DNA from 3 places in the Bradyrhizobium sp. U531 genome. Region 3 is predicted to be linked to each of the others. Evidence: predicted binding sites of a transcription regulator. Region 3 holds the regulator's gene; each other region holds the start of a gene.
The links. The regulator PhoB, encoded in region 3, activates phosphate uptake and scavenging genes when phosphate is short. The targets are predictions, from matches to a motif close to TGTCATNNANCTGTCAT.
Positions count from the first base shown of each region.

Region 1: QRQ56_RS09040 (DUF47 domain-containing protein) is a predicted target of PhoB. The motif match lies at 3,929-3,945, and genes of this name have one in related genera.
Region 2: QRQ56_RS32555 (Orn/Lys/Arg decarboxylase N-terminal domain-containing protein) is a predicted target of PhoB. The motif match lies at 5,208-5,224, and genes of this name have one in related genera.

Region 1 is NZ_JASVEN010000001.1:1,828,937-1,838,954, forward strand. Features, by position in the region: gene QRQ56_RS09025 (peptide chain release factor 3) at 119-1,741, opposite strand; gene sugE (quaternary ammonium compound efflux SMR transporter SugE) at 1,915-2,229, shown strand; gene QRQ56_RS09035 (inorganic phosphate transporter) at 2,222-3,229, opposite strand; gene QRQ56_RS09040 (DUF47 domain-containing protein) at 3,242-3,886, opposite strand; gene QRQ56_RS09045 (branched-chain amino acid ABC transporter permease) at 4,043-5,011, opposite strand; gene QRQ56_RS09050 (branched-chain amino acid ABC transporter permease) at 5,013-5,876, opposite strand; gene QRQ56_RS09055 (ABC transporter substrate-binding protein) at 5,951-7,174, opposite strand; gene QRQ56_RS09060 (ABC transporter ATP-binding protein) at 7,209-7,955, opposite strand; gene QRQ56_RS09065 (ABC transporter ATP-binding protein) at 7,948-8,703, opposite strand; gene QRQ56_RS09070 (hypothetical protein) at 9,085-9,732, shown strand; gene QRQ56_RS09075 (ArsC family reductase) at 9,736-10,018, opposite strand, start outside.
Region 2 is NZ_JASVEN010000010.1:92,119-102,136, reverse strand. Features, by position in the region: gene QRQ56_RS32580 (thiamine pyrophosphate-binding protein) at 1-23, opposite strand, end outside; gene QRQ56_RS32575 (hydroxyacid dehydrogenase) at 277-1,326, shown strand; gene QRQ56_RS32570 (flagellar basal body rod protein FlgC) at 1,439-1,888, shown strand; gene QRQ56_RS32565 (hypothetical protein) at 2,008-2,220, shown strand; gene QRQ56_RS32560 (GNAT family N-acetyltransferase) at 2,223-2,798, opposite strand; gene QRQ56_RS32555 (Orn/Lys/Arg decarboxylase N-terminal domain-containing protein) at 2,805-5,162, opposite strand; gene QRQ56_RS32550 (CAP domain-containing protein) at 5,276-6,685, opposite strand; gene QRQ56_RS32545 (cupin domain-containing protein) at 6,891-8,078, opposite strand; gene QRQ56_RS32540 (Lrp/AsnC family transcriptional regulator) at 8,282-8,761, opposite strand; gene ald (alanine dehydrogenase) at 8,903-10,018, shown strand.
Region 3 is NZ_JASVEN010000017.1:11,863-21,880, forward strand. Features, by position in the region: gene QRQ56_RS38080 (aspartate aminotransferase family protein) at 1-984, opposite strand, end outside; gene QRQ56_RS38085 (GcrA family cell cycle regulator) at 1,442-1,954, shown strand; gene phoB (phosphate regulon transcriptional regulator PhoB) at 2,198-2,905, opposite strand; gene phoU (phosphate signaling complex protein PhoU) at 2,928-3,644, opposite strand; gene pstB (phosphate ABC transporter ATP-binding protein PstB) at 3,656-4,474, opposite strand; gene pstA (phosphate ABC transporter permease PstA) at 4,471-5,322, opposite strand; gene pstC (phosphate ABC transporter permease subunit PstC) at 5,327-6,316, opposite strand; gene pstS (phosphate ABC transporter substrate-binding protein PstS) at 6,515-7,528, opposite strand; gene QRQ56_RS38120 (ATP-binding protein) at 7,678-8,970, opposite strand; gene QRQ56_RS38125 (UPF0104 family protein) at 9,013-10,018, opposite strand, start outside.

The sequences.
Region 1 (10,018 bases), on a different contig from region 3:
CCCAGTACTCCGTGACGGCGGAGATGAAACCGATAGGCTGCGGCGTACTGGATTCCCCGCCTTCGCGGGGAATGACAGCAATGGTGTGGCCGCAGGGGTGAGCGCAACGACCGCCCCCCTACCCCCTCTTCTTGACGTCCTTGACGTTGGTGAACTCGATGCCCTCGGCGCGCTCCTTGGTATAGCCGAGATAAAATTCGTTCCGCGCCAGATAAACGGGATCACCGTCGACGTCGTCGGCGATGCTGGAGGTATTGGCGGCGAGGAAGGTGTCGAGCTTCTTGCGGTCCTCCGAGGCAACCCAGCGCGCGAGCTGGAACTCGCTCACCTCGAACTCGACCGGCAGCGAATATTCCGCCTCGAGCCGCGCCTTGAGCACGTCGAGCTGCAGCGCGCCGACAACGCCGACCAGTGCCGGGGCGCCGTCGCGCGGGCGGAACACCTGCACCACGCCCTCTTCCGACATCTGCTGCAGCGCTTCCTTCAGCTTCTTCGCCTTCATCGCGTCGGTGAGACGGACGCGGCGGACGATTTCCGGCGCGAAGCTCGGCACCCCGACGAAGTTGAAATCCTCGCCCTCGGTCAGCGTGTCGCCGATGCGCAGCGTGCCGTGATTGGGGATGCCGACGACGTCGCCGGCGAAGGCCTCGTCCGCGACGGAGCGGTCCTGGGCGAAGAAGAATTGCGGGCTCGACAGCGGCATGCTCTTGCCGGTGCGCACGAGCTTGGCCTTCATGCCGCGGCTGAGCTTGCCGGAGCAGAGGCGCGCAAAGGCGATGCGGTCGCGATGGTTCGGATCCATGTTGGCCTGGATCTTGAACACGAAGGCGCTCATGCGCGGATCGGTGGCCTCGACCTTGCGCTGGTCGCTGTCCTGCGCGCGAGGTTCGGGCGCGAACTTGCCGAGGCCTTCGAGCAGATCGCCGACGCCGAAATTGCGCAGCGCGCTGCCGAAATAGACCGGAGTCAGATGGCCTTCGCGGAAAGCTTCGAGCTCGAACGGTTTTGACGCTTCGGTGACGAGCTCGAGCTCGTCCTTCACCGCCGATGCGTCGAGATTGGCGTTGAGCTTGGCAAGCTCGGCGATCTCGATTTGCTGGGCAGCGCCGGTCTTGGCGCCGCCACCTTCGAGCAGACGCACACCGCCATTGATGACGTCATAGGTGCCGAGGAAGTCGCGGCCGCGGCCGACCGGCCAGGTCATCGGCGTGGTGTCGAGCGCCAGCGTCTTCTCGATCTCGTCGAGCAGCTCGAACACGTCGCGGCTCTCGCGGTCCATCTTGTTGATGAAGGTGATGATCGGGATATCGCGAAGACGGCACACCTCGAACAGCTTTCGGGTGCGCGCCTCGATGCCCTTGGCGGCGTCGATCACCATGACGGCGGAATCGACCGCCGTCAGCGTGCGATAGGTGTCTTCCGAAAAGTCCTCGTGGCCCGGCGTGTCCAGGAGGTTGAAGACGAGCCCCTCGAACTCGAAGGTCATCACCGAGGTCACGACAGAGATGCCGCGCTCGCGCTCGATCTTCATCCAGTCCGAGCGCGTGTTGCGCCGCTCGCCCTTGGCCTTGACCTGACCGGCAAGGTTGATGGCGCCGCCGAACAGCAGCAGTTTTTCGGTCAGCGTGGTCTTGCCGGCGTCCGGATGCGAGATGATCGCAAAGGTGCGCCGCCGCGCCACTTCGGCCGCAAGCGGGGAACGGGCCGGCGATTCGGCTGTGGTGGTGGCGATGTCGGACATGGCGGCAGCGTGTGGCAGGGAAAACGGGCCTGATCAAGCCTCATTTGGTGATTGCGAGGCCTTCCGGCCAGCCCCATATCGGCCTTGGCCATACTGGCCTTGGGGGAGGACGACCTCCCCGCCCATCAGCATGTCAGCCGCGGGGACGCCCCTGCCTTGAATGGAGGGTCGTCATGGCCTGGAGCATCCTGTTCGTCGCTGGTCTTCTCGAGATCACCTGGGCCATCGGCCTGAAATACACGGAAGGGTTCAGCAGGCTCGTTCCGTCCGTGATCACGCTCACGGCCATGGCCGGCAGCGTCATCCTGCTCGGCCTCGCCTTGAAATCGCTGCCGGTCGGAACCGCCTATGCGGTCTGGACCGGGATCGGCGCGGTCGGTACCGCGACACTCGGCATTATCCTGTTCGGGGAGCCGGCCACGGCGCTCCGCCTTGCCAGCATCGGGCTGATCGTCGCCGGGATCGTCGGGCTGAAGCTGGTTACTTGACGAAAATCGTGACGGCCCACCAGGTCAGCGCCGCGACGATGGCCGATGCCGGCATCGTAATGACCCAGGCATAGACGATCGAACTGGCGACGTTCCAGCGCACCGCCGAGAGGCGGCGGGCGGCGCCGACGCCGACGATCGCGCCGGTGATGGTGTGGGTGGTCGACACGGGAACCCCGAGGAACGTCGCCATGAACAGGGTGGCGGCGCCGCCGGTTTCCGCGCAAAAACCCTGCATCGGCGTCAGCTTGGTGATGCGCAGGCCCATGGTGCGGACGATGCGCCAGCCGCCCATCAGCGTTCCCATCGCCATCGCCGCCTGGCACGAAAGCACCACCCAGAACGGTACGAAGAATTCGCCGCCGAGATGGCCCTGCGAATAGAGCAGCACGGCAATGATGCCCATGGTCTTCTGCGCGTCGTTGCCGCCATGGCCGAGCGAATAAAGCGAGGCGGAGGCGAATTGCAGGATGCGGAAGGCGCGGTCCACCGCAAAGGGCGTGGATCGTACCGACGCCCAGGACACGATCGCAACCAGCACCATCGCCAGCAGGAACCCGACGAGCGGCGACAGCACGATTGCAATCACCGTCTTGGACAATCCGCTCCAGACCGTCGCGGAGATCCCGGCTTTGGCCACGCCCGCACCGAACAGCCCCCCGATCAGCGCGTGCGACGACGAGGACGGGATGCCGAGCGCCCAGGTCACCAGGTTCCAGACGATGGCCCCGACCAGCGCCGCGAAGATCACCTGGGCGTCGACGATCGCGGGATCGATGATGCCGGTGCCGATGGTCTGGGCGACGTGCAGCCCGAACACCATGAAGGCGACGAAATTGAAGAACGCGGCCCAGAACACCGCGAATTGCGGCCGCAGCACGCGGGTCGAGACGATGGTCGCGATCGAATTGGCGGCGTCGTGCAGGCCGTTCAGGAAGTCGAACAGCAGCGCGACGGCGATCAAGCCGACCAGGACGGGAAGACCGAGCGCAGCGTCCACAGCAGCCCTGCCCTACACTTGCTCGATGACGATGCTGTTGATCTCGTTCGCAACGTCGTCGAAGCGATCGGCCACCTTCTCCAGATGGTCGTAGATCTCGACGCCGACGATGAAATTCATCGCGCTGCCTTCGCGGTGCTTGAGGAACAGCTCCTTCAGGCCGATGTCATGGAGGTCGTCGACGCGTCCCTCCAGCTTGGTCAGCTCTTCCGTGATCGCGGTCAGCATGGCGACGTTCGGGCCGATCGACTGCATCAGCGGCAGCGCGCGTCCCACCAGATTGGCGCATTCGATCAAGAGCCCGCCGATCTCGCGCATCGGCGGCTCGAAGGTGCGGACTTCGAACAGCATCACGGCCTTGGCCGTCTGCTGCATCTGGTCGATGGCGTCGTCCATCGAGGTGATCAGGTTCTTGATGTCGCCACGATCGAACGGGGTGATGAAGGTGCGGCGCACCGCCGTCAGCACCTCACGGGTGATGTTGTCGGCGTCGTTCTCGAACTGGTTGACGCGCTGGCAATAGACCGGCGTCTCCTCACCCCCGTTCAGCACGCCCTGCAGCGCGATCGCGCCCTGGATCACCGTCTGGGCATGGCGGTCGAACAGGTCGAAGAACCGTTCTTCCTTGGGCAGGAACGCGCGAAACCATCGCATCATGAGGAAAGGCTACCGGTTGGAAATGGCCCGGCCCGAACGGGCCGTCATGAAACTGTCATAGACCATTTTCGATCCGCGTGCGTGTCATCTCACGCCCGCGGAGCCGGATCATCCACCGGATTATCGCGCCAGCGAAACTGGCGCGATATCAATAATTTAGAGCGAGCGCCGGAAGTAATGCGCGATTTCGCCGATGACGCCGCGACGGAAGGTGAGCACGCAGATCACGAAGATCGAGCCCTGGATCACCGTCACCCACTGGCCGAACCCGGCAAGATATTGCTGCATGGCGATGATCACGAAGGCGCCGACCACGGGGCCGAAGATGGTACCGAGGCCGCCGACCAGCGTCATCAGCACGACCTCGCCCGACATCGACCAATGCACGTCGGTGAGCGAGGCGTTCTGCGCCACGAACACCTTCAGCGCACCGGCGAAACCGGCCAGCGTGCCGGACAGGACGAACGCCAGGAACTTGTACTGGTCGGTGCGGTAACCGAGGGAGATGGCGCGCTGCTCGTTCTCGCGGATCGACTTCAGCACCTCGCCGAACGGCGAGTTGATGATGCGGAAGATCAGCAGGAAGCCGGCGAGGAAGCCGACCAGCACGACGTAATAGAGCACCGTCGGCTTGGAGAGATCCAACACACCGAACATGCGTCCCTGCGGGATGCCCTGGATGCCGTCCTCGCCATGGGTGAAGGGCGCCTGGAGATAGATGAAGTAGAGCAGCTGCGACAGCGCCAGCGTGATCATCGAGAAATAGATGCCCTGCCGGCGGATCGAGATGTAGCCGGTGATGAGCGACAGGCCGAACGCGGCCGCGATCCCGACGAGGATGCCGAGTTCAGGTGGCAGCGCCCACACTTTCAGCGCATGCGCGCTGCAATAGCCGGCGGTGCCCATGAACATCGCGTGGCCGAACGACAGCAGACCACCATAGCCGATCAGGAGGTTGAAGGCGCAGGCGAGCAGCGCAAAGCACAGCGCCTGCATCACGAAGAACGGGTAGACGCCCGTGAATGGCACCGATGCCAGCAGCAGCGCCATCACCACGAAAACGATCATCTCGTCGCGCATCGCGCGCGGGGTTGCCGGAATCGTGTCGTCCGTCAGGGTTGTCATATCAGGCCGCCCTTCCCGTCAGTCCCGTTGGCTTCACCAGGAGCACCAGCACCATCAGCACGAAGACGACGGTGTTGGAGGCCTCCGGGTAGAAATATTTGGTCAGGCCCTCGATCACACCGAGCGCGAAGCCGGTAATGATGGAGCCCATGATCGAACCCATGCCGCCGATCACGACCACCGCGAACACGACGATGATGAGGTCGGCGCCCATCAGCGGCCGCACCTGGTTGATCGGCGCCGACAGCACGCCGGCGAGCGCGGCAAGGCCGACGCCGAGGCCGTAGGTGAGCGTGATCATGCGCGGCACGTTGATGCCGAAGGCGCGAACCAGCGTCGGGTTTTCCGTGGCGGCGCGCAGGTAGGCGCCGAGCTGGGTCTTCTCGATCAGGAACCAGGTGGAAATGCACACCACCAGCGAGAAGATGACCACCCAGCCGCGATAGATCGGCAGGAACATGAAGCCGAGATTCATGCCGCCCTTGAGCTGGTCCGGAATGGCGTAAGGCAGGCCGGAGGAGCCGAAATAGTTCTGGAACACGCCCTGCACAATCAGCGCGATGCCGAAGGTGAGCAGCAGGCCGTAAAGGTGGTCGAGCCCGGTCAGCCATTGCAGCATGGTCCGTTCCAGGATCATGCCGAAGATGCCGACGATGATGGGGGCCAGCAGCAGCGCCCACCAATAGTTGATGCCGCCGAGATTCAGCAGGAAATAGGCGACGAAGGCGCCCATCATGTAGAGCGCGCCGTGGGCGAAATTGATGATGTTGAGCATGCCGAAGATCACGGCGAGCCCGAGACTGAGCAGCGCGTAGAACGAGCCGTTGATCAGTCCCACCAGTAGCTGAGCGTATAGAGCCTGCATCGATCCCGCACCCGGTCCCTTCGGCGTTCACTTGAAAGTCGCCCGCAGGCCTTGAAGGCCTGCGGGCCGTTATCTTACTTCTTGAGCAGCGGGCACTTGCTCTCGGACAGCGGCGTGAACGCCTGATCGCCCGGCACCGTGCCGACCAGCTTGTAGAAGTCCCACGGTCCCTTGGACTCCGAGGGCTTCTTCACCTCGAACAGATAGGCGCTGTGGATGGTGCGACCGTTGGGCTGGATCTCGCCCTTGCCGAACAACTCGTCCTCGGTCGGCATCGACTTCATCTTCTCGACGACCTTGACGCCGTCATGAGGATTGCCGCCCAGCGCTTCGAGCGCCTTGAGGTAATGACGCACGCCCGCATAGACGCCGGCCTGCACCATGGTCGGCATCGCGCCGTTCTTCATCTTCTCGCCGAAGCGCTTGGAGAACGCCCGGGTCTGGTCGTTCAGGTCCCAATAGAACGTCTCGGTGAAGTTGAGGCCCTGTGCCGTCTCGAGGCCGATCGCCTTGACGTCAGTGAGGAAGAGCAACAGCGCGGCAAGCTTTTGACCGCCCTTGCCGATGCCGAACTCGGCCGCCTGCTTGATCGTGTTGGTGGTGTCGCCGCCCGCATTGGCAAGGCCGATGATCTTGGCCTTGGACGCCTGCGCCTGCAGCAGGAAGGAGGAGAAGTCCGGCGTGTTCAGCGGATGCTTGACGCCGCCGACCACCTTGCCGCCGTTGGCGGTGACGACCGCGCTGGTATCGCGCTCGAGCGCGGCGCCGAAGGCGTAGTCCGCGGTCAGGAAGAACCAGCTGTCGCCGCCCGCCTTCACCAGCGCCTGGCCGGTGGTGTGGGCCAGCATGTAGGTGTCGTAAGTCCAGTGCACGGTGTTGGGCGAGCACTGCGCGTTGGTGAGATCCGAGGTCGCCGCGCCCGAGTTGATGTAGACGCCGTTCTTTTCCTTGATGACGTTGTTGACGGCGAGCGCCACGCCGGAATTCGGCACATCGACGATGATGTCGACCTTGTCGACGTCGAACCACTGCCGCGCGATCGCGGTGCCGATGTCGGGCTTGTTCTGGTGATCGCCGGAGATGATGTCGATCTTCCAGCCCTTCGCGGCGAGGCCGGAATCCTCGACGGCCATCTGCGCGGCGAGCGTCGAACCGGGACCGCCGAGATCGGCATAGAGACCGGACTGATCGGACAGCGCACCGATCTTGATGGACTTGTCCTGTGCGGAGGCAACGCCTGCAGCGGCGAAGGTCAGCGCGGTGGTCAGCAGCAACGATGCAATCGACTTGGTCTTCATGCAACTTTCCTTTTTGAATTTTCTCGTTGGCAGTTTAGACGCCGAGATAGGTGTGGAGCTTGTCCATATTGGCGGCAAGCTCGGCATTGGAAAACCCGTCGATGATCTTGCCGTGCTCGACCACGTAGTAGCGGTCGGCGACGGTGGATGCGAAACGGAAATTCTGCTCGACGAGGAGGATCGTGAAACCCTCCTTCTTGAGCCGCGCAATGGTGTGGCCGATCTGCTGGATGATGACGGGCGCAAGGCCCTCGGTCGGCTCGTCCAGCATGAGGAAGCTCGCGCCGGTACGCAGGATGCGCGCGATTGCGAGCATCTGCTGCTCACCGCCGGAGAGCTTGGTGCCCTGGCTGTTGAGACGCTCCTTCAGATTCGGAAACAGGTCGAAGATCTGCTCGAGCGGCAATCCGCCCTTACGGATCACCGGGGGCAGCAGCAGGTTCTCGCGCACGTCGAGACTGGAGAAGATGCCCCGCTCTTCCGGGCAGAATGCGATGCCCATGCGCGCGATCTTGTCGGAGGTCGCGCGGATGATGTCCTGGTTGTTGAACTTCACCGAGCCGGTACGCTTGCCGATGATGCCCATGATCGACTTCAGCGTGGTCGTCTTGCCGGCGCCATTGCGCCCGAGCAGGGTGACGACCTCGCCCGCGTTCACGTCGAAATTGATCCCGTGCAGGATGTGGGACTCGCCATACCATGCTTCGAGGTTGCGGACTTGAAGGATGTTTCCGCCGGTCGCAGCCTTGGCCGGAGCCTCGGCGATCGCTGTGTCAGGCATGACCGGCTCCCAGGTAAGCTTCCTTGACGCGCTCGTCCTTGGTGAGCTCGGAGTAATGGCCCTGCGCCAGCACCTGGCCGCGCGTCAGCACGGTGATGATGTCGGAGAGATTGGCCACGACACTCAGATTATGCTCTACCATCAGGATGGTATATTTCGCGGAGATGCGCTTGATCAGCGCCGCGATCTTGTCGATGTCCTCGTGGCCCATGCCGGCCATCGGCTCGTCCAGCAGCATCATCTCCGGGTCGAGCGCGAGCGTGGTTGCGATCTCCAGTGCGCGCTTGCGTCCATAGGGCATCTCGACCGCGGGCGTGTTGGCGAATTCGCTAAGGCCGACGTCGTTGAGCAATTCGCGCGCGCGATCGTTGAAGCGGTTGAGAACCGACTTGGAGCGCCAGAAATCGAACGAAGAGCCATGCTGGCGCTGAAGCGCGACGCGAACGTTCTCCAGCGCGGTGAGATGCGGAAATACCGCCGAAATCTGGAACGAACGAACAAGCCCCATGCGCGCCACGTCGGCGGGCGCCATCGCGGTGATGTCCTGCCCCTTGTACAGGATTTTTCCGGCAGACGGTTTGAGGAACTTGGTCAGAAGATTGAAGCAGGTCGTCTTGCCGGCCCCGTTCGGGCCAATCAACGCATGAATGCTGCCACGGCGAACCTTGAGCGCAACGTCGCGGACGGCGAAGAAACCCGCGAACTCCTTGGTCAAGCCTTCCGTTTCGAGAATAAACTCATCGGCCAAACAGATTTCCCCCTGCCCGCGCTAGATGCGTGGCTATCCTTGTTGCTTCGACTTTCCGGAGGCCCTGGATCAAATCCATGGAGCCTGGCCTTGGAGCCACTCCTCGGAGCCCGTCCGGAACGCCCTCTCCGGGCGCGGAATATGCCGGAGGTGACGGGGGTTAGGCAAGGCGGAAAGCTGAGCAGATCAGGGTCTCCGGCTGGGATACAAATGCTCCCTTAGTCGGAGTGGTCGATGTCGTGCCTGCCCGGCCTCCCGGTTCGCAAAGGCACCGGTCATCAAGTCGTCGTTAACGGTCTTTCGTTCCCCGCGCCAGCCTTCATAGAAAATTTTCCCGCAACTGGCATGATGCATGGGTTTTGACGTTCCGGGAATATTGTCTTGGATTTCGCCAGCGCCGCTCCTTCCGTCGTCAAGTCGATCAGGCAGCGTGATCTGCTGAACACGTGGCTGCGACTCTATGCGCGCGAGCAGATCGCGCCGGCGGTCTGGGAGTATCAGCCCGCAAGGCTCGAGGAAGAGCTGTCCGATCTCATCTATTACACGGTGGACGCGTCGACGCCGGTGCCACGTCTCACCATCCAGAGCGAAAACACGCGCATCTCGCGCGCCTACGGGCATACCGGCAAAGGCGTGCTGCTCGACGATTATCTCGGACCGAGAATCGCGCCCTATGTGATGCCGATCTATTACGAATGCGTGGCGCGCGGGCTACCCGTCTACAGCGTTGCCGACGTCGACGACATCTACGGGCGCATCGTCGCCTATGAACGGCTGCTGCTGCCGTTCCAGGCCGGCGGCAAGGTCTGTCACGTCATCGCCTCGGTGAAGACGTTCTGCGAGGACGGCGGTTTCGAGATCAAGAATCTGATGCGCGGAAATGACGCGCTGCCGCGCCCGAAGTTGCGCGTCGTGATCGACCACGACCTGTTTCACCGGGCGCCCGGCCGCATCGCGGCGGCCGACGTGGTCGAGTTTGCGGACCAGCCGGATCCCGGCCTCCCCACCGAGATCATCGAACTGAACTAGCGGTTAGCGCGATTTGGCGCCGACTTCCTTGGCATAGATTTCCGGCTTGAAGCCGACCAGCAGCTTGCCGCCGATTTCCAGCACCGGCCGCTTGATCATCGATGGTTGCGCTAGCATCAAGGCCAGCGCCTTCTTCTCGGTGACGCCCTCCTTGTCGGCATCGGGCAGCTTCTTGAAGGTCGTGCCGGCGCGATTGAGCAGCGTCTCCCAGCCGACCTTGTCGCTCCACTGCTTGAGCTTGTCCTTCTCGACGCCCGCCGTCTTGTAGTCGTGGAATTCATACGCG
Region 2 (10,018 bases), on a different contig from region 3:
GTCTGCTGTTCCGCAATCGCCATTGCGTTCTCCCTCGTGCCGCGCATGCTTGTTGGTCTAGGCCATTGCCTTGGCGCGGTTTCTGTCCGCCGAACTTGACGGAGCGGGCTGGATTGTCAACATGTCCGCGCCGGCACCGTGATCTGCGCCAGACGGCCTGCCGTGGCCGGCAGCGCCGTGTCATAAGCGGCGACAACGAGAAACGGGAGGGAGGCATGGACGGGCGCGTATCGCGCTGACCTTGCGGGGCCCTTCGAGAGAGCCGGAAGGGTCCTGATGTCGGTCAACAGCAAGCGCGTCTTCTACGTCAAATATCTGGCCAATCCTGTTTATATCGACATCCTCAAGGCGCGGCCCGACGTCCGTCTCGACCGGATCGAGAACGAGAGCCCCGAAGATTTCTACGCGCCGATCTTGAGCGCGGCCCATGTTTACCAGATCGGCGCCGCCCGCGACGAGCTCGCGCCGCATTTCCATGTCGATGCCGCCTTGCTGAAGCGAACGCCGAACCTGCTGCTGGTCTCCAGCAACGGCGCGGGCTTCGACCCCGTTGATGTCGAGGCCTGCACGGCGGCAGGGGTGCTGGTCGTCAACCAGTCCGGCGGCAACGCTCATTCGGTGGCCGAGCATGCGCTGGCGATGATGCTGACGCTGTCCAAGCGCATCATCCAGTCCGATCGCAAGCTGCGCCGGGAAGCCAACGTCAACCGCAACGAGCTGGTCGGCAACGAGGTCGAGCACAAGACCGTCGGCATCATCGGCCTCGGCAATGTCGGCCGCCGCATCGCCGCTCTGTGCAGGGGCCTGCTCGGCATGAAGGTACTGGCCTATGACCCCTATCTGTCGGCCGAGGTGATGGCCGAGCGGGGCGGGGAGAAGGTCGAGCTCGACGAGCTCCTGCGCCGCGCCGATTTCGTCTCGATCTCCTGTCCGCTCGACAAGGGCAGCCGCAACATGATCAGCACGCGCGAGTTCGCGCTGATGCAGCCGCACGCCTACTTCATCACCACGGCGCGCGGCTTCATCCACGACGAGGATGCGTTGCTCCAGGCGCTGCGCGACAAGCGCATCGCGGGCGCCGGCCTCGACGTCTGGTCCAAGGAGCCGCCGCCGCCGGAGCATCCGCTGCTCCAGTTCGACAACGTGCTGGCAAGCCCGCACACCGCCGGCGTCACGATTGAGGCGCGCCAGAACATGGGCCGGATCGCAGCCGAGCAGGTACTGGACACGCTCGACGGCAAGCGCCCGCCGCGCATCATCAATCCCGAGGTCTGGCCGGCCTACGCAAAGCGTTTCAAGCAGGCCTTCGGGGTGATGCCGGGGTAGTCGCGCCAGAGATCGGCCCGCGCCGGTTGGTTACCACGATGGAAAGGCAAAGCGCCGCATCTTATCCTTCGGGTAAGTGAACGCGTATCACTTGTCCTGTAGTTGAAGGTCCATGAGCATATTCTCGATTGCGTCATCCGGACTTTCCGCGGCGAGTTTGCGTGTCAACGTTGCCGCGAGCAACATCGCCAATGTTCAAACGACGGGTCCGCTGCCGGTGTCGGGCGCATCAAGCCCGTCGGCCGCGCCAGGCAGCTCGGGCATCGCCCCGACATTTCCTGCGGCCTACGTACCGTTGCGCGTCGACCAGGTTTCCCAATCGAGCGGCTCGAGCCCGGGCGGTACGAGCGCGACGGTGTCGCCGGTCTCCCCGAGCTATACCGCCCAGTCCGACCCGAGCGCTCCCTTTGCCAACGGGGATGGCCTGGTCGCGGCGCCGAATGTCGATATCGCCAACGAGTTCGCGCAACTGGCGGCCGCAAAGTACAGCTTCATCGCCAACGCGAAGGTCATTCAGGCCTACGCGGAGACGGAAAAGTCGCTGCTCGACATCACCACATGAGGGCGAACTGCCGCCTGAATGGGCGGCGGGAACCTTGCGGGCCTTGATCCGCGTCAAAATCTCCTTTCCCCGACCCGCTAAAATGGGACTAAAGTGCCGCCGGGGCAGCAGGAGGTGCCATGGCTACTTATGTCGTCAGGTTCATGAAGAACGTACTCGGTGAGTACGGCCGGCAGTGCGAGGTCTGTCAGGGCACGCTCGAGATCGACGCCGCGGACGAGGACGAGGCCAAGGAGCGGGCGAAGGCAAAGTTCTGCGAAGACCAGGCGTTGCATCACTGGTCGCTGCATGCCGACCGCATCCATGTGAGACCGGCCGACTTCCCGTCCTGAGGCTATCGACCGGGCGCGGTGACCGGCGGAGGCGCCGTCGTTCCGGCGCCGAGCGAGCGCTGCACCATCACGGTGTCGGACCAGCGGCCGTGGCGATAGGCGACGCCGCAGAGCAGGCCGGCGCGCGCGAAGCCGAACTTTTCGTGCAGGGCCAGCGAGGGCGCGTTGTCGGCGTCGATATAGCCAATCATCTGGCGGAAGCCGGCCGCCGCACACACATCGATCAATTCCTGGAGCAGCCGCCGTCCGACCCCGCGGCCGAGCTGCGCGTGGTGGACATAGATCGAATGCTTGGCCGTGTAGCGATAGGCCGGCCGTTTGCGAAACAGCACGGCATAGGCATAGCCGACGACCTCGCCGCGAAACGTCGCGACCAGATGGGGGAGGCGGGTCTGCTTCAGGTTCTTGCGCCGGTCGCGCAGATCGTCCGGCTCCGGCGCGCCGGTTCCCTCGACATCGCGCGGCACGCCGCTGCGGACGTGATGGCGGTAGATCGCCAGCATCGCCTCGACGTCGCTCTCGCGTGACGGGCGGACCAGAACCTGTTCGTCACTTGCGCGCGCAGCTGCTTCGTTCATGGGCACCTACTCGGCAACGACGTAGGTGTAGAGCCCGATGCGGCCATTGGCATCGATCTCCTTGTAGACGCCCTGGATCTCGACGTCGAAGCCCGGAAAATTGTTGAAGCAGGTCTCGAACATTCTGAGATAATCCACCATGGGCTTGGCGCGCTCGGTCAGCCGCTCGCCGGGTACGATGGTGGCGATCCCGGGCGGATAGACTACGAAGGGCGTGGTGGCGATGCGGCCGGCGATCGCTTCGATCGGCAGATAGTCGACGTCATTCTTGAACAGATAGCGGGCGGCATCGCGCGGCGACATCGCGATCTCGGGCATGTGCTCAGGCATGAACTGCCGGGCCTGGAGCGCGCTGACGTCGGCGCTGCGGAAGAAGCGATGCATCTCGCCGCAGAGATCGCGCAAGCGCACGCCGGAATATCGTGCCTGCCGGCGCTGGTAGAACTCCGGAATGGCGTCCGCCAGTAGCGCATTGTCGTCATGCAGGCGCTTGAACGCGACGAGGCCGGAGATCAGCGTACCGGCCTTGCTCGCTTCGACACCGGGTGTGAGCAGGAAGAGCAGGGAGTTGAGGTCGTTCTTCTCGGGCACGATGCGGTTCTCGCGCAGATATTGCGCGACGACCGGCGCGGGGATGCCGTGCTCGGCATAGGCGCCGGTGGTGCGATCGAAGCCGGGCGTGAGCAGCGTCAGCTTGTTCGGATCGGTGATGGCAAAGCCTTCCGCGAGGTTGGGGAAGCCGTGCCAGTTGGTGTCAGGCGAGAGCTGCCACAGTGCGGGATTGGTGGCGAGCTCGTCGGTTGAGAGCGTTTCCCAGGCGACGTCATGCACGGCGGCGGGACGGCTGACATCGGCGATGGCGACACGATCGGGAACGAAGGGCTCGAAGAACCAGCGGCGATCCGGATTTTGCTCCTTCTCCTCGAACTCCCTGCGCATCGCGCGGATCTTCTTGCGCAGCTCGATGCCAAGCCGGATCGTGTCGTCCCACAACACTTCGCCGGAGCGGCCCTTCATCATCTGCGCGCCCACATCCAGGGATGCGAACAGTGGATAGAAGGGGGACGTCGATGCGTGCTGCATGAAGCTTTCGTTGAAGCGGCGATGCTCGACGCGCCGCTTCTGGCCGCGGATGTGGCGATCCCTGATGTGGATTTGCGAGGCCTGCGAAAAGCTCGCGAGCTGCTTGTGGGTGGACTGCGTCGCGATGATGCCCGGCGCTTCCGGGGTAAGGTTCGCCAGTCCCATAGCGAAGCGGCCGGCATAGAGCGGATGAAACTTCATGAAGCCGGCCCAGGCCTCGTCGAACAGGATGTATTCGCAGAGATGGCCGATGCGCTTCAAGATCATCTCGGCGCTGTGGATCGTGCCGTCATAGGTGCACTGCTCGACGACGGCGACGCGGAACGGCCGCTCCCTGCGCCAGGCCTCCTTGTCCGTGACCAGCGGGTGATTGCGGATCGCCTCGCGCAAGGCTTTCTCTTCGAGCGCGTCCCAGCGCATCGGGCCGATCAGGCCCCAGGCGTTGCGGACGGTCGGGACATAGACCGGGATGCCGCCGTTGATCATCAGCGCGCCATGATGGGCGGCCTTGTGGTTGTTGCGGTCGAACAACACGAGGTCGCCGTCGGTGACGAGAGCGCCGAGCGCGACCTTGTTCGAGGTCGAGGTGCCGTTGAGCACGAAATAGGTCTTTTCCGCGCCGAAGATCGCAGCCGCTTCCTTCTGTGCCTTCAGCGCCGGCCCTTCATGGGTGAGGAGGTCGCCGAGATCGAGCACGGAATTGTCGAGATCGTCGCGGAATACGGATTCGCCGAGATGCTCGACGAAGACGCGGCCGATCGGGCTGCGATTGTAGAATACGCCGCCATTGTGTCCTGGGCAGGTCCATAGCTGATTTCCCTCCTCGGCATAGTCGACGAGGGCGCCGAAGAACGGTGTCTTCAGCGTCTCGGCATATTGCTTGAGCCGGCTGATCAGGTTTTTGGCGATGAAGGGCGGCGTCTCCTCGGACAGGAAGACGTAGCCGTCGATGAAGTCGAGCACCTCGACCGGCAGGTCTTCGAAGCGCTTGCGCCGGATCAGGAGGATGATCGGGAAGTCGAGGCCGCGGCGTCGCATCAGGTTGATCAGGGCCGAGGTCTTGCCTTCCAGGCCCTTCTTGCCCCAGTCCACCACCATGCAGCCGATCGCGGCATCGGTTTGCACCGCGATCTCGGCGTCTTCCAGCTTGCGGGCCCGGACCACCTCGAAGCCCGAGCGCTGGATTTCCTCGATGATCTGGTTGAAGCGAATGCCCTCGAGGTCGTCGGTTTCGAAGGCGGGTGCTGCGAACAGGAAGTTGAAGCGCTTGAAATAGTCCATGGTCGGTCCCGAATGTGCCAGGGATTACAGCTCTCGACACATTCGATGACAGTTGGATGACGGCGACCGGGCGGGAGCGGGGCTGACGTTTTCCCGCCGGGCACGGCGCGCCATCAGGGCGCGTGATTGCGCACGATGAACGAGCCCCAGACCCAGCCGTTCGATAGCTGGCACCAGTCATCGGCCCGGCAACCGACCAGCGGGAAGTGCTGCCCCTTGCGGAGAACGCCGATCACTTTGCCGACGCCGCCCGGGATGTCGTAGAGATCGACATCCGAGATGATCGCGGTGGTGGTCTGCGCGGGCGGTCCCGCAACGAGCACCCGGGTCGAAAGCCCCTGCATGGGCCGCGGGACGTTCTGGTCGAGCACGCCCGGCTGATCCGCATTGAAATTGCCGGGCGGATCGTATTCGCAGGCCCAGAGCGTACCGGTGTTGCCGCCGAGCGAGCAGGTATTCCGCGCGCATCCCAACCGGGTCGATCCGCGCCACACGACTTGCGTGAAATGGCCGGTCACCTTGTTCGGGTTCTTGTCGCAGCCTTGCAAGTTTCCGCCCTGAACGGCCGGATGGTCGAAATCATAGACGTTGATCTCGCAATACCAGCCATCGACGGCGTCCTTTCCGCCGAGGGAGGGCCAGCCGAACGAGAGATTTTCGCCGAAATGATACGAGGCATCCGTGCCACAGCCGGAGGTGCTTTGATGACAGAAGAACTCGTCGCCATTGTCGTTCTTCGCGGTATGGCAGGCATTGACCCAGGCTTGCGCGTTCTTCGCAAGATCAGGTGACCAGTTCAGCGGGGCGACGCCATGTTTGGCGCGTTCGACGTTATGCTCGTTGCAGATGGCGAGCTCTTCGCCTGCGAGGCCCGAGCATCCTCCACTCCCTGATCCCGGGTTGGCGCCGTTGCCGTTTCCGGCGACGACTTTGGTGAACGGTCCGCAGATCAGGCCGAGTGCGTCCACGTAAGCCCCGGCTCGTCCCTGCAAGCCGATCGCCGCTTCGCCGGCAGGGCAATTCTGGTAGATGGTCGGGAAGAACGGCGCATCTCCAATGTCCAGGTTATGCCGCTCCGTCCCCGTCGTCAGCACGCAATTGAAGATGATCAGGCGAACGACCTGGCGGGATTGCTGCGTGCCGGGCAGCAGTCCCATCGTGTTGACGATCTCGTTGTCGGCGCAGGTCGTGCGCCTTTCCGTCTTCTTGTCGAATGGGTCCTTCGGCGTACCTCCGCCGGGCCCGCCATGGACCGGCCCGTGAAACAGGGCTCCGACCGTCCCGTCCGGCTTCACGGGCGCGCATGTGATCGAGATCTGATCGATCACCGCGCCGGTATGGGCATTGGTCCCTACCAGATATTGACCGGCCGGACAGAGATCGCGGAACGGGGAACCACCGCTGCCGACGGCCGGCGCGAATTCCTTGGACGAAGCCGAACCTGGCGCGGCAAGCGCAAGTGCCAGGATTGCAAGGAGTGAACCTGCAACCTTTCGGATCGTCTTCACGATATGGCGGCTCATGGCCGATCTCCCACTTGCATCCCCTGTCGGGGGTCTTGTTTGGACATGAGTGTGTGCGGTGATGGGAAAGCTGTCTTCAACCGTTCGGCTGAAGCCGGTGCGTGGGCGCCGCGGAACTTTCGCGGCGACCCAAAGCGCGTCCCCGACGTGTGAGACCGTCGGGTCTCGCACGTTCGACGATTGCAGTTCGCGTGCGGGAGCGCGTTCAACTTGCGCTGGCGATGACCATCCGCTTTCGCCCGAAATTCGCCACCGCGGCCTCCGAGACGCCGAAATTGTTGGCAAGCAGGTGCCGCGGCGCCTTGGCTAGCCAGTCGCCGAGGCTGCTTTCGTGGTAGGCGCCGCTGTCGAGCGTGCCGATCACTTCCGCATCCTCATTGCCGATGTTCTGGATGGAATGACCGCAATTGGCGGGGATGTACGCGCATTCCCCGGCCGAGAGCTCCGCGACCGCAACGCGCTTGTCGAACGCAAAGAGGGTCACGCGGGTGCGCCCCTTCAGCACGTAGTGCCACTCATTGGCGTTGGTGTGCCAATGCGGCTCGTGCATCGCACCGGGCTTCAGCTTGAGCACCAGCCCCGTCATCGTGCTCGAGACCGGAAACTCCTTGGCCGAGGCGACGTAGAGCTGGCCGCCGGCCGTGTTCACGCGCGGCTTCTGCGACATCAGGGGAAAGCGGTGCGTTCGATCGCGATCGAGCGCGCGAGCCGTCCTGGCCTGTGGACCGTCAAGCGCGAGCACCTCGCCCTGCATGATGTAGGTCTCGGCTTTCGGATTGGCGCCGAGGATCTCGGTGGACACGCCGAGCGCCTGCGCCAGGGTCGGAGCGTCGTAGCGGCTCATCCAGTCGCTGATCCCGAACGTGCCGTGCTCGGAATAGAGGCCGTCATCGAAGGCGAGGATGGCGTGGCAGGGCGACGGCCCCAGGGTCTGGATGGCGTGGCTGTGGCCTTTCGGGAAGAACCAGAGATCGCCGGGGGCAAGATTGACGATTTCGAGCTGGCCCTCGGGATCGACCACGGTCACCTGGCAATGGCCGTCGACGATGTAGGCCCACTCGGCCGAATTGTGCCAGTGCATTTCCCGGGCGCCGCCTGCGTTGACGAAGAGATGCGCACCGGCGATCCCGGTCGCGAGCGGAAGGGTGCGGGTCGTCACCTCGCGCGCCCAGCCGCCGGACGTCGCCTTGATCGGTCCCTTGTCGAGCGAGGCCGTGAACGCAACGCCGTCGCCGGACTTGCGCGGGATCGTCTTCAGGAATTCCGACGCAGGAGCAACATCGTAGCCCGCGGCATGTCCGTCGGGAGCCGCCATCGCGGTTTGTGAGGCGCCCAGAACGCCGGCGCCGAGGGCAACGGATTGAATAAAGACACGACGGTTGGATTTGAACATCGAAGACCCCGAATATGATGTTTGCACAACGTGGATCGCGAAGCCGGCAATGCTCCGCGCCCGTCAATTGGGTCTGATGAACACGCTTCCAGCGCCTCAACCGTTCGGTTGAAGCAACATCTCAAATATCTTTGATGAGGGAATGAAAACGACTGTGAAGCTGCGCGCTTGACAGAGTTGTCAGAGCAGCGGCGCCGACTCGGCTAGCGCTTGCCTTCGCCGAACACCACGATCGGCACGGCGCGATTGACGATTTCACGCAACGCGAAGCTCGATTGAACGCGCGCGACACGAGGCAGGCGGGAGAGCTCGGTCCGGTGGATGCGTTCGAAATCCCTGATGTCGCGGGCGAGCACGATCAGGATGTAGTCGTCGGTGCCTGACATCAGGAAGCAGCGCACGACGGAGGGGCATTTCACCACTTCCGCCTCGAACGCCTTCAGCGCCTCGTCGCTCTGGCTTTCCAGCGCGATGCGGACCAGCACGGTGGTGGTAAGGCCGAACTGGTTGAGGTCGAGCGCGGCCTGATAGGCCTGGATGTAGCCGTCGTCCTCGAGCGCCTTCTGTCGCCGCGCCAGCGCCGTGCTCGACAGGCCGATCTTGTTGGCAAGCTCGGTGTGGCTGGCGCGCGCATTGGTGGTGAGTTCCGCGAGGATCGCGAGGTCTTTCCGGTCGAGGGCCAAGGTTCGGTTTCCAGCGCAAACGGGGATTTCGGCGCCGGAAACCGGCGCGGGCAGGTTCAAACTAGCGGATATTTGCACGAAACCAAACCGGCCCCGTCGCTACCATGAGGAGCGGAATCAATGTGGGCGAAGGAGCTGAAGATGCGGGTCGGTATTCCCAAGGAGATCAAGGTGCAGGAATATCGCGTCGGGCTCACTCCGGGAGCCGTCCGCGAATATGTTGCGGCCGGGCACGACGTCACGGTCGAAACCGGTGCGGGCGCCGGCATCGGCGCATCCGACGAGGTGTACCGGCGGGCAGGGGCCGCCATTGCCGAAAACGCCCGGGACATCTTCGCGAAGTCCGACATGATCGTGAAGGTCAAGGAGCCGCAGAAGAGCGAATGGGCTCAGCTCCGGGAAGACCAGATTCTATTCACCTATCTTCATCTTGCGCCGGATCCTGAGCAGGCCAAGGGGCTGCTCGCCTCCGGCTGCACCGCGATCGCCTATGAAACCGTCACGGACGCGAGCGGTCACCTCCCGCTGCTTGCGCCGATGAGCGAAGTCGCCGGCCGCCTCGCCATCGAGGCCGCCGGCGCCGCGCTCAGACGTTCGGCCGGCGGTCGCGGGTTGCTGCTCGGCGGAGTGCCCGGCGTGCAGCCGGCGCGCGTCGTCGTGCTCGGCGGCGGTGTGGTGGGGACGCAAGCGGCACGCATGGCCGCGGGGCTGGGTGCGGAAGTGACCGTGATCGACCGCTCGATTCCGCGCCTGCGTGAACTGGACGATCTCTTTGCCGGACGCGTGCGGACTCGTTTTTCCACCATCGAGTCGGTCGAGGAGGAGGTGTTCGCCGCCGACGTCGTGATCGGCGCGGTGCTGGTGCCGGGGGCAAGCGCGCCGAAGCTCGTCACGCGCGCCATGCTCAAGTCGATGCGGCCCGGCGCCGTGCTGGTCGACGTCGCGATCGATCAGGGTGGTTGCTTCGAAACCTCGCATCCGACAACGCATGCTGATCCGACTTATGAGGTGGACGGCGTCGTGCATTATTGCGTCGCCAACATGCCGGGCGCGGTGCCGGTGACCTCGAGCCAGGCGCTGAACAACGCGACGCTGCCGTTCGGCTTGATGCTGGCGAACAAGGGCTTTGCCGCGGTGCTGGAAAATCCGCATCTGCGCAACGGCCTGAACGTGCACCGCGGCCGCATTACCAACAAGGCGGTGGCGGAGAGCCTCGGGTTGGAGTTCGCACCTGTCGAGAGTGGGCTGGCGGCGTAG
Region 3 (10,018 bases):
CACCTCGCTGACGACGTCAGGATGGCGGTCGATCACGGAGGCGAGCTTCTGCTTGAGCAGCAGCGACATCTTCTGCACGTGGTCGAAGAAGCCGGGCTTGAGCATGACGTCGAGCACGGCGTTGGCCGCCGAGATCGCCAGCGGATTGCCGCCGAAGGTCGAGCCGTGCGATCCGGGGCCCATGCCGGCCGCCGCTTCCGACGTCGCCAGGATCGCGCCGATGGGGAAGCCGCCGCCGAGCGCCTTCGCCAGCGACATCACGTCGGGCGTGACGCCGGTGCGCCGATAGGCGAACAGATCACCGCTGCGACCCATGCCGGTCTGTACCTCGTCGAAGGCGAGCAGCAGCCCCTTCTCGTCGCAGAGCTGGCGCAATGCCTTGAGGAACGTCGGCGGCGCCGAACGCACGCCGCCCTCGCCCTGGATCGGCTCGATCAAAATGCCCGCTGTCTCTGGCCCGATCGCCTTCTTCACGGCCTCGATGTCGCCATGCGGCACCTGGTCGAAGCCGTCCATCGGCGGCCCGAAGCCCTCGAGATATTTCGCGGAGCCGGTGGCGGCGAGCGTCGCCAGCGTGCGGCCGTGGAAGGCGCCTTCGAAGGTGATGAGGCGATAGCGCTCCGGGTGCCCCTTGGAGGAGTGATGATGGCGGACCAGCTTGATCACGCCCTCAAGCGCCTCGGCGCCGGAATTGCAGAAGAACACGAAGTCCGCAAAGCTCTCGTTGCACAGGCGGTTTGCGAGCTTCTCGCCGTCCGGGCTCTGGAACAGGTTCGACATATGCCAGAGCTTGGTCGCCTGCTCCTGCAACGCCTTGACCAGATGCGGATGGCAATGGCCGAGCGCGTTCACCGCGACGCCCGAGGTGAAGTCGAGATAGCGATCGCCATTGGTCGCGATCAGCCAGCAGCCTTCGCCGCGCTCAAAACCGAGGTCGGCCCTGGCAAAAACGGGGAGCAAATGCGGGGCTGCGCTGTTAGTCATGACGGTCACTTGATGTTGAGGCGGTGTGACGCGTGCATTGCGCAACGCACCATTGACCGGCCCGGAAAACGAAACGTGCCGCCTTTTAAGGGCGGCACGTGGGACCATCTTATGCCCCGTGAAACGGGTGTCAATGCCACCCGGAAAGCCTCGGGAAACGCTGATTCCGTAGTCTTGCGGTAGCGATTTTGCGGGTTTTTCACCACGGAACATGTGGAAGCGAGTCGGCGGACTCTTGCGCGTGAGTCACGCCATATTGTAGCGTTTGGGCTGTCAGATACGACATCTCGTGCAGCGGTTCTGATCCCAAGAGTCCTTAAGTACCGGCGTAAACGTTCGGGCGTCAGTCACACGCCCGGCGAGCCTTAAGGGATTCTGGCGGCACGGGTTTTTCGAAGCTTAGGCATTCGCCGCAAGGGCGCCAGCATGGCAGCCGCGCGGCGAGGGAAAGGGTGCAATGACGGTTTTGACCTGGTCCGACGATCGCGTCGAGCAGCTGAAAAAGCTCTGGGAGGCCGGATTGTCGGCCAGCCAGATCGCAGCTGAGCTCGGCAATGTGACCCGCAATGCCGTGATCGGCAAAGTGCACAGGCTCGGCTTGTCCGGCCGTGCCAAGAGCCCTTCATCGGCAGCGCCGCGACCGCGCAAGGCGCGCCCCGCGCAGCACATGATGCGGGTGACGCGCCCCATCGCCCGCGGCAACACCGCGCTGGCGCAGGCCTTCGAGGTCGAAGTCGAGGCCGAGCCCGTTACCTACGACAACGTCGTGCCGATGAGCCAGCGGCTGTCGCTGCTCGAATTGAACGAGGCGACCTGCCACTGGCCGGTCGGCGATCCCTCGAGCCCGGATTTCTTCTTCTGCGGCGGCAAGGCACTCTCCGGCCTGCCCTACTGCGCCCAGCACTCGCGCGTGGCGTATCAGCCCGCCGCCGATCGCCGCCGCGCACCGGCGAAGCCGGGTCCGCGCTGAGGTCGCTGATCTCGCTGACTGCAAGGACGGCAGCCGTCACTCGGCGGCGCCTCAACCAACTCGGTGTCATCCCCGCGAACGCGGGGATCCATAACCACAGGGCGCAATTGTTGCGCGAGATGGTCACACCGAGTCTTCGCCAAACCACGGCCTGTGGTTATGGATCCCGGGCTCGCGCTGTGCGCGCCCCGGGATGACAGCTGAGATCGTGGCCGCAGCTGCGAACCAACAACACGCCCGCCCTTACGTCTGCTCCGCCTTCGCGAAACGATCGTCCAGCGCATAGCCGGCGCCGCGGACGGTGCGGATCGGGTCCTGCTCGCGGCCGAGATTGAGCAGCTTGCGCAGGCGGCCGATATGGACGTCGACGGTGCGCTCGTCGATGTAGATGTCGCGGCCCCAGACGCTGTCGAGCAGCTGCTCGCGCGAGAACACGCGGCCGGGATGCTCCAGGAAGAACTCCAGCAGGCGATATTCGGTCGGGCCGAGATCGATCGGCCGACCCGAGCGCGCCACGCGGCGCTTGTCGCGGTCGAGTTCGATGTCGCCATAGGCCAAGACGGTGGCGAGCCGCTCGGGACTGGCGCGCCTGAGCAGGCCCTTCACGCGCGCGAGCAGCTCGGGCACCGAGAACGGCTTGACGATGTAGTCGTCGGCGCCGGTCGCGAGCCCGCGCACCCGCTCGCTCTCCTCGCCGCGCGCGGTGAGCATGATGATCGGCAGCTGCTTGGTGTCTGGCCGCGTGCGCAGGCGCCGGCACAGCTCGATGCCGGACAGGCCCGGCAGCATCCAGTCGAGCACGATCAGGTCGGGAATGTGCTCCTTGAGCCGGGTGTCGGCGTCGTCGCCGCGCATCACCGTCTCGACGTCATAGCCGTCGCCTTCGAGGTTGTAGCGGAGAAGCTCGGTGAGAGCTTCCTCGTCCTCAACCACCATAATGCGTGCGCCCATCGGGTCGTGGCTCCTTAGGTCTTCAGGTATTGGGGACCGTCGTGGCGAAGGTCGTCATGTCGCCCTTCGGCCGCTTGTCGGTCATCGCCTGACCCTCGATCATGTAGAACACGGTCTCGGCGATGTTGGTGGCATGGTCGCCGATCCGCTCGATGTTCTTGGCGCAGAACATCAGATGGATGCAGAACGAGATGTTGCGCGGATCCTCCATCATGTAGGTGAGGAGCTCGCGGAACAGCGAGGTGCAGATCGCGTCGACCTCCTCGTCGCCCTTCCACACCGCCATCGCAGCCGGCAGATCGTGCGCGGCATAGGCGTCGAGCACGCTCTTGACCTGCTGCTGCACGAGGTCGGTCATGTGCTCGAGGCCGCGGAACAGCTTGAGCGGATGGAAATCGGTCTCGAGCGCGGCGACGCGCTTGCCCATGTTCTTGGCGAGGTCGCCGATGCGCTCGAGATCGGTCGCAACGCGCATGGCGCCGACGATCTCGCGCAAGTCGACGGCCATCGGCTGGCGGCGGGCGATGGTGAGCACCGCACGCTCCTCGATGCGCCTCTGCAGCGCGTCGAGCTCGGCGTCGACGGTAACGACGCGCTGGCCGAGCGGAACATCGCGGCGGATCAGGGCGTCGACGGAATCGACGATCATGCGCTCGGCGATGCCGCCCATCTCGGCGACCAGGCGGGTGAGTTCCTGGAGGTCGGTGTCGAAGGCCTTTGCGGTATGTTCGGTACCCATATTGCGTCTCCTCAGCCGAACCGGCCGGTGATGTAATCCTGCGTGCGCCGGTCGGTCGGCGACGTGAAGATCTTGCTGGTGTCGTCGAACTCGATCAGCTCGCCGAGATACATGAAGGCGGTCTTGTCGGAGACGCGCGCCGCCTGCTGCATGTTGTGGGTGACGATCGCGATCGTGTAGTTCTCGGACAGTTCCTGGATCAGCTCCTCGACCTTGGCGGTCGAGATCGGGTCGAGCGCCGAGCAGGGCTCGTCGAACAGGATCACCTCGGGGCGCACCGCGACGGTGCGGGCGATGCACAGGCGCTGCTGCTGGCCGCCGGAGAGCGACAGGCCGGAGGCGTTGAGCTTGTCCTTGACCTCGTTCCACAGTGCGCCGCCGCGCAGCGCCTTCTCGACGCGACCGTCCATTTCGGACTTCGAAATCTTCTCGTAGAGGCGGATGCCGAAGGCGATGTTCTCGTAGATCGTCATCGGAAACGGCGTCGGCTTCTGGAACACCATGCCGACCCGGGCGCGCAGCAGGTTGAGGTCGAGCTTGGGGTCGAGGATGTTGGTCTGGTCCAGCATCAGCTGGCCGGTGGCGCGCTGGCCCGGATAGAGGTCGTACATCCGGTTGAAGATGCGCAGCAGGGTGGACTTGCCGCAGCCCGACGGGCCGATGAACGCCGTGACGCGGTTGGCGCCGAGCGTCAGGTTGATGTTCTTCAGCGCGTGGTGCTCACCGTAATAGAAGTTGAGGTTGCGCACCGTCACCTTGGCGGGCGCTTCCGGCAGCGGATGCGACGCCAGATGAGCGTTCGAACTCACGGATACGGACAGATCGGTCATTTTGCAGTCCTCTCGGCGCCGATGATGCGGGCGCCAATGTTCAGGGCAAGCACAGTGAGCGTGATCAGCAGCGCGCCGCTCCAGGCGAGCTGCTTCCAATAGGCGTAGGGGCTCTGCACGAAGTTGTTGATGGTGACAGGCAGGTTGGCCATCGTCTTGTTCAGGCCGAGGCTGAAGAACTGGTTCGACAGCGCGGTGAAGAGCAGCGGCGCGGTCTCGCCGGCGACGCGGGCGGTGGCGAGCAGCACGCCGGTGATGAGGCCCGACCGGGCCGCGCGATAGGCGATCCGCTTGATCACCAGCGAGCGCGGCAGGCCGAGCGCCGAGGCTGCCTCGCGCAGCGGATTCGGCACCAGCAGCAGCATGTCCTCGGTGGTGCGCAGCACGACCGGGATCACGATGACGGCGAGCGCCAGCGCGCCCGCGATCGCGGAGAAGCCGCGCATCGGCACCACCACCGCGCCATAGATGAACAGGCCGATGATGATCGAGGGCGCCGAGAGCAGGATGTCGTTGATGAAGCGGATCACCGAGGTCAGCTTGTCGTTGCGGCCGTATTCGGCGAGATAGGTGCCGGCGAACAGGCCGAGCGGCGCGCCGATGCCGACGCCGATCAAGGTCATGATGATCGAACCCACGATCGCGTTGCGCAGGCCGCCCTCGGTCGATCCCGGAGGCGGCGTATCGGCGACGAAGATCTCGAGGTTCAGGCCGGCGAGTCCGTTGTAGAGCAGCGTGATCAGGATCAGCGCGAGCCAGGTGACGCCGAAGGCGGCCGCGGCGAAGCAGAGCCCGCGGATCACGATGTCCTTGCGGCGACGACGCGAATAGATCGGATTGAGCGCCATGGCGTTACTTCCCCGCCTTCTTGTCGAGCCGCATCAGCATCAGCCGCGCGGCGGCCAGCACGAAGAACGTCAGCACGAACAGCAACAGGCCGAGCAGGATCAGGCCGGACTGGTGCAGGCCGTCGCTCTCGGCGAACTCGGATGCGATCGCCGCCGAGATCGTGGTGCCCGGCGCGAAGATCGATGAGGAGATGCGGAACGAGTTGCCGATGATGAAGGTCACCGCCATCGTCTCGCCGAGCGCGCGGCCCAGCGCCAGCATGACGCCGCCGATGATGCCGACGCGGGTGTAGGGGATCACCACGCTGCGGACGACTTCCCATGTGGTGCAGCCGACGCCGTAGGCGGCCTCCTTCAGGACCGGCGGCACCGTCTTGAACACGTCGACCGAGATCGAGGTGATGAAGGGCAGCACCATGATGGCAAGGATCAGCGCGGCGTTGAACGTGCTGAGATAGGACGGGGGACCTGCGAAGATCGCGCCCAGCACGGGCACGCCGTCGAAGATCTTGATCATGAACGGCTGGAAGGTGTTGGCCAGGAACGGGCCCAGCACGAAGAAGCCCCACATGCCGTAGATGATCGAGGGAATGCCGGCGAGCAGCTCGACCGCCATGCCGATCGGGCGGCGCAGCCATTGCGGGCAGAGCTCGGTGAGGAAGATCGCAATGCCGATACCGACGGGAATGGCGATGAGCATCGCGATGAAGGAGGTGACGAGCGTGCCGTACATCGGCCCGAGCGCGCCGAGCACCGGCGGATCGGCGGACGGCGCCCAGCGCTGCGTCCACAGGAAGGAGAAGCCGTATTCCTTCATCGCCGGGAACGCGCCGACGATCAGCGAGACGATGATGCCGCCGAGGATCAGCAGCACCGAGATCGCGGACAGCCGCGTGATCCAGTAGAAGGTGACGTCGCCGAGCTTGAACGCGCTCAAGGCCTTGGCGCGGTCATACGGTCCGGCGTCGTCGATTATATCGCTCTGAACGGCCATCTCTGCCACGCCGATCCCCTGTACTGACTATACTTGTTCTTGCCTGTTGGGTCCCGTGCCCCGGATACGGTGCAGCGCGAAGCGGTGCGCCGCTGATCCGGGGCCCAGTTCTTGTGGGTCCCGGCTCAGCGCTGCAGCGCACTGGACGATGCTTTGCATCGCCAGGGCTGCAGCGCGTCCGGGACGCGAGAGCTTGCCTCAGCTCTTGATCTCGGCAGCCCAGGTCTTCTCGATCAGGGTCACGACGCCTTCGGGCATCGGGATGTAGTCGAGCTCTTCAGCCGCCTTGCCGCCGTTCTTGAAGGCCCAGCGGAAGAACTTGATGGCTTCCTGCGAGGCCGCCTTGTCGGTGGCATCCTTGTGCATGAGGATGAAGGTCGCCGCCGTGATCGGCCAGGACTTCTCGCCGGGCTGGTCGGTCAGGATGACGTAGTAGCCGGGCGCCTTGGCCCAGTCGGCATTGGAAGCGGCCGCCTGGAAAGCTTCGACGGTCGGCTGCACCGGCTTGCCGGCCTTGTTGACGAGACCGGTGTAGGTCAGCTTGTTCTGCTTGGCATAGGCGTACTCGACATAGCCGATCGAGTTCTTGGTCTGGCTGATGTTGCCCGACACGCCTTCGTTGCCCTTGGCGCCGACGCCGACCGGCCACTCGACCGCGGTGCCCTCACCGACCTTGCTCTTCCAGTCGGCGCTGGCCTTGGCGAGGTAGTTGGTGAAGTTGAAGGTGGTGCCCGAGCCGTCCGAACGGCGCACCACGGTGATGGCGTCCGAGGGCAGCTTCACGTTCGGATTGAGCTTCTTGATCGCGGCGTCGTCCCACTTGGTGATCTTGCCGAGGTAGATGCTGGCGAGGGTCTCGCCGTCGAACACCATCTCGCCGGGCTTCACGCCCTCGAGGTTGACGACGGGAACGATGGCGCCCATCACCATCGGCCACTGCACGAGGCCGTCCTTCTCGAGCTGCTCGGCCTTGAGCGGGGCATCGCTGGCGCCGAACGTCACGGTCTTGGCCTGGATCTGCTTGATGCCGCCGCCGGAACCGATCGACTGGTAGTTCAGACCGTTGCCGGTCTCCTTTTTGTAGGCGTCAGCCCACTTCGAATAGACCGGGAACGGGAACGTCGCGCCTGCGCCGGTGATGTCGGCGGCAAACGCCACCGTCGTCGATGCGGCGACCATGCCGGCAGCGACCATTGTCTTGAGGAAATTCATGCTGGTCTCCTTGGGGGGAGCGAAGCGCCATCCGCGCCCGATCGCGCTCCCCGCACCGCCCCTTTAGGAGCGGTCGGCTGTGCTTTTACGAAGGTTTCGTGACAGTCGGATGACACAGCCAAGCGATTGAAATCGCTTCGATTTATGCCTTAGACGAAAGTCTTGGTCTGAGGAAAACAGGCGCTGAAAGTGGCGCCCTGCTTGGGCACACTCTCGATCAGAAGCCGGCCGCGATGGCGGTTAAGAATATGTTTCACCAGCGATAATCCGAGCCCGGTTCCGCCCTGCGAGCGGCTGTCGCCGACGTCCACGCGGTAGAACCGTTCGGTCAGCCGCGGCAGGTGTTCTGGCGCGATGCCGGGGCCGAAATCGCGGACCATGATCCGGATTTCCTCAGTTCCATCAGGAGCCGCGGCCGATTTCAGCGACACGATGACGCGTCCGCCCGAGGCGCCGTATTTGAGTGCGTTCTCGACCAGATTCTCGAACAGGCGGAGCAATTCCTCACGGTCGCCCGCGATCATCACCGGCTCGTCCGGCAGATGGATCTCGACCGCGACCTGGCGCTCGCGCGCCAGCGGCTCCAGCCCGTCGGCGACCTGGCGGATGATCGGCAACAGGTCGACCAGGGTGTCGGGCCGGACATGGGCCGACAGCTCGACCCGCGACAGCGACAACAGATCGTCGATCAGGCGCGCCATGCGGGTGGCCTGGTTGTGCATGATGCCGAGGAAGCGCTCGCGCGCCTTGGGATCGTCCTTGGCCTGGCCCTGCAGCGTGTCGATGAAGCCCGACAGCGCGGCCAGCGGCGTCCGCAGCTCGTGGCTGGCATTGGCGACGAAGTCGGCGCGCATCTCCTCGACCCGGCGCAGCGGCGTCTGGTCGTGGAAGGTCATCAGCATGCATTTGTCGGCGCCGCCGAAGCTGGTCGGCACCGGCACCGGAGTGATCATGAGCTCCATCCAGCGATCGACCGGGACATGATCGAGATAGGTCGCGCGCCGCGGCTCGGTGGTCGCGATCGCCTCGCGCAGCGCAGTGATGATCTCCGGCGAGCGCAGCGCGAACTGGGCGAGCTCGTTCCTGCGCAGCGCCGGCGCGAGCTGGGACGCGGCGACATTGAGGTGGAGGACACGGCCGGCGCGGTCGAGCAGCACGGCGGGATCGGGCATGCCGGCGACGACCGCGGCCACCGCCGCGCTCTCGACCGGGTTGATGCGCCTGGCGTCGTCGCGCGACGTTGCGGGATCATGCAGCCGCCACGGGATCAGTGCCGCCGCGGCGATACAGAGGAATACGATCGCGGCGTGCAGCGCCGACAATTCGCCGAGCGAGACCACGACGGACAGCGCCAGCGCCGCCGCAATCAAGATGACGGTCGAATGCCGCAGCCGGTCGGACCAGGGCTGAGCGGCGGGAGAAGAGGGGGCGTCGATCGCCATCGGGCGGACTTCTCCTGAAGGGCTTGTCCTAAGACCCTCGTGTTAAGACTTGGCGCCGTCGCTTCGCTCTCTCACATAAGCGGCTTCAGGCGCGGGGCCGGGGTCGAGTTTGAGCGCCGCCTGCTGCAGGCGCTTCGATCGCGCGCCGATGATAACTTCGCGAAACGTTAGCAAGATTACAGAAATGACGAAGGGCGACAGATAATAGAGGACACGGAACAGCAGCATGCCGCCGAGCAGTTCCTCGCGGTCCATCTGCCAGAGCCCGACCAGCATGGCGGCGTCGAACACGCCGAGCCCGCCGGGCGAATGGCTGGCGAAGCCGAGCAGCGTCGCCGAGACGAAGATCACCGCGACCACGACGAAGCCGAGATTGGGCTCGTCCGGGACCAGCACGTACATCGCGAGCGCGCAGAAACCGAGATCGATGATGCCGATCGCGATCTGGAGCAGCGTCAGCGGGCCGCCCGGCAGCACGACCGTCCAGGGCCCGCGGCCGACCACGCGCGGATGGGTCCAGACCCAGACCACGTAGCCGACAAGGCCGGTAATGATCGTCAGCGCCAGCACCCGGTTCAGCCATGGCGGAAGCTGGTCGATCGAGGCGGCAGCCTCGGGGTGATAGGAGATGCCGAGGCCGAGCACTGCGGCGTTGCCGAGCCAGAAGGTCAGGCCGGCGAGGAAGCAGATCTTGGCGACGTCGATCGCGTTCAGCCCATAGGCCGAATAGATCCGATAGCGCACCGCGCCGCCGGTGAAGACAGAGGCGCCGACATTGTGGCCGATCGAGTAGGAAGTGAAGGCCGCGAGCGCGTTGATGCGATAGGGCACATGGGCATGGCCGATCGCACGCACGGCGAACAGGTCGTAGAAGGTCAGCGTGAAATAGCCCGCGGCGACGAACAGCCCCGCCATCGCGATCTGGCTCGGCTCGGTGCTCTTGATCGCTTCGAGGACCTCGTTGACATCGATGCCCCGCAGCATGTGGTAGAGCACATAGCAAGCGATGCCGATGACCGCGACGCTGACCACAACGCCAAGCTTATGC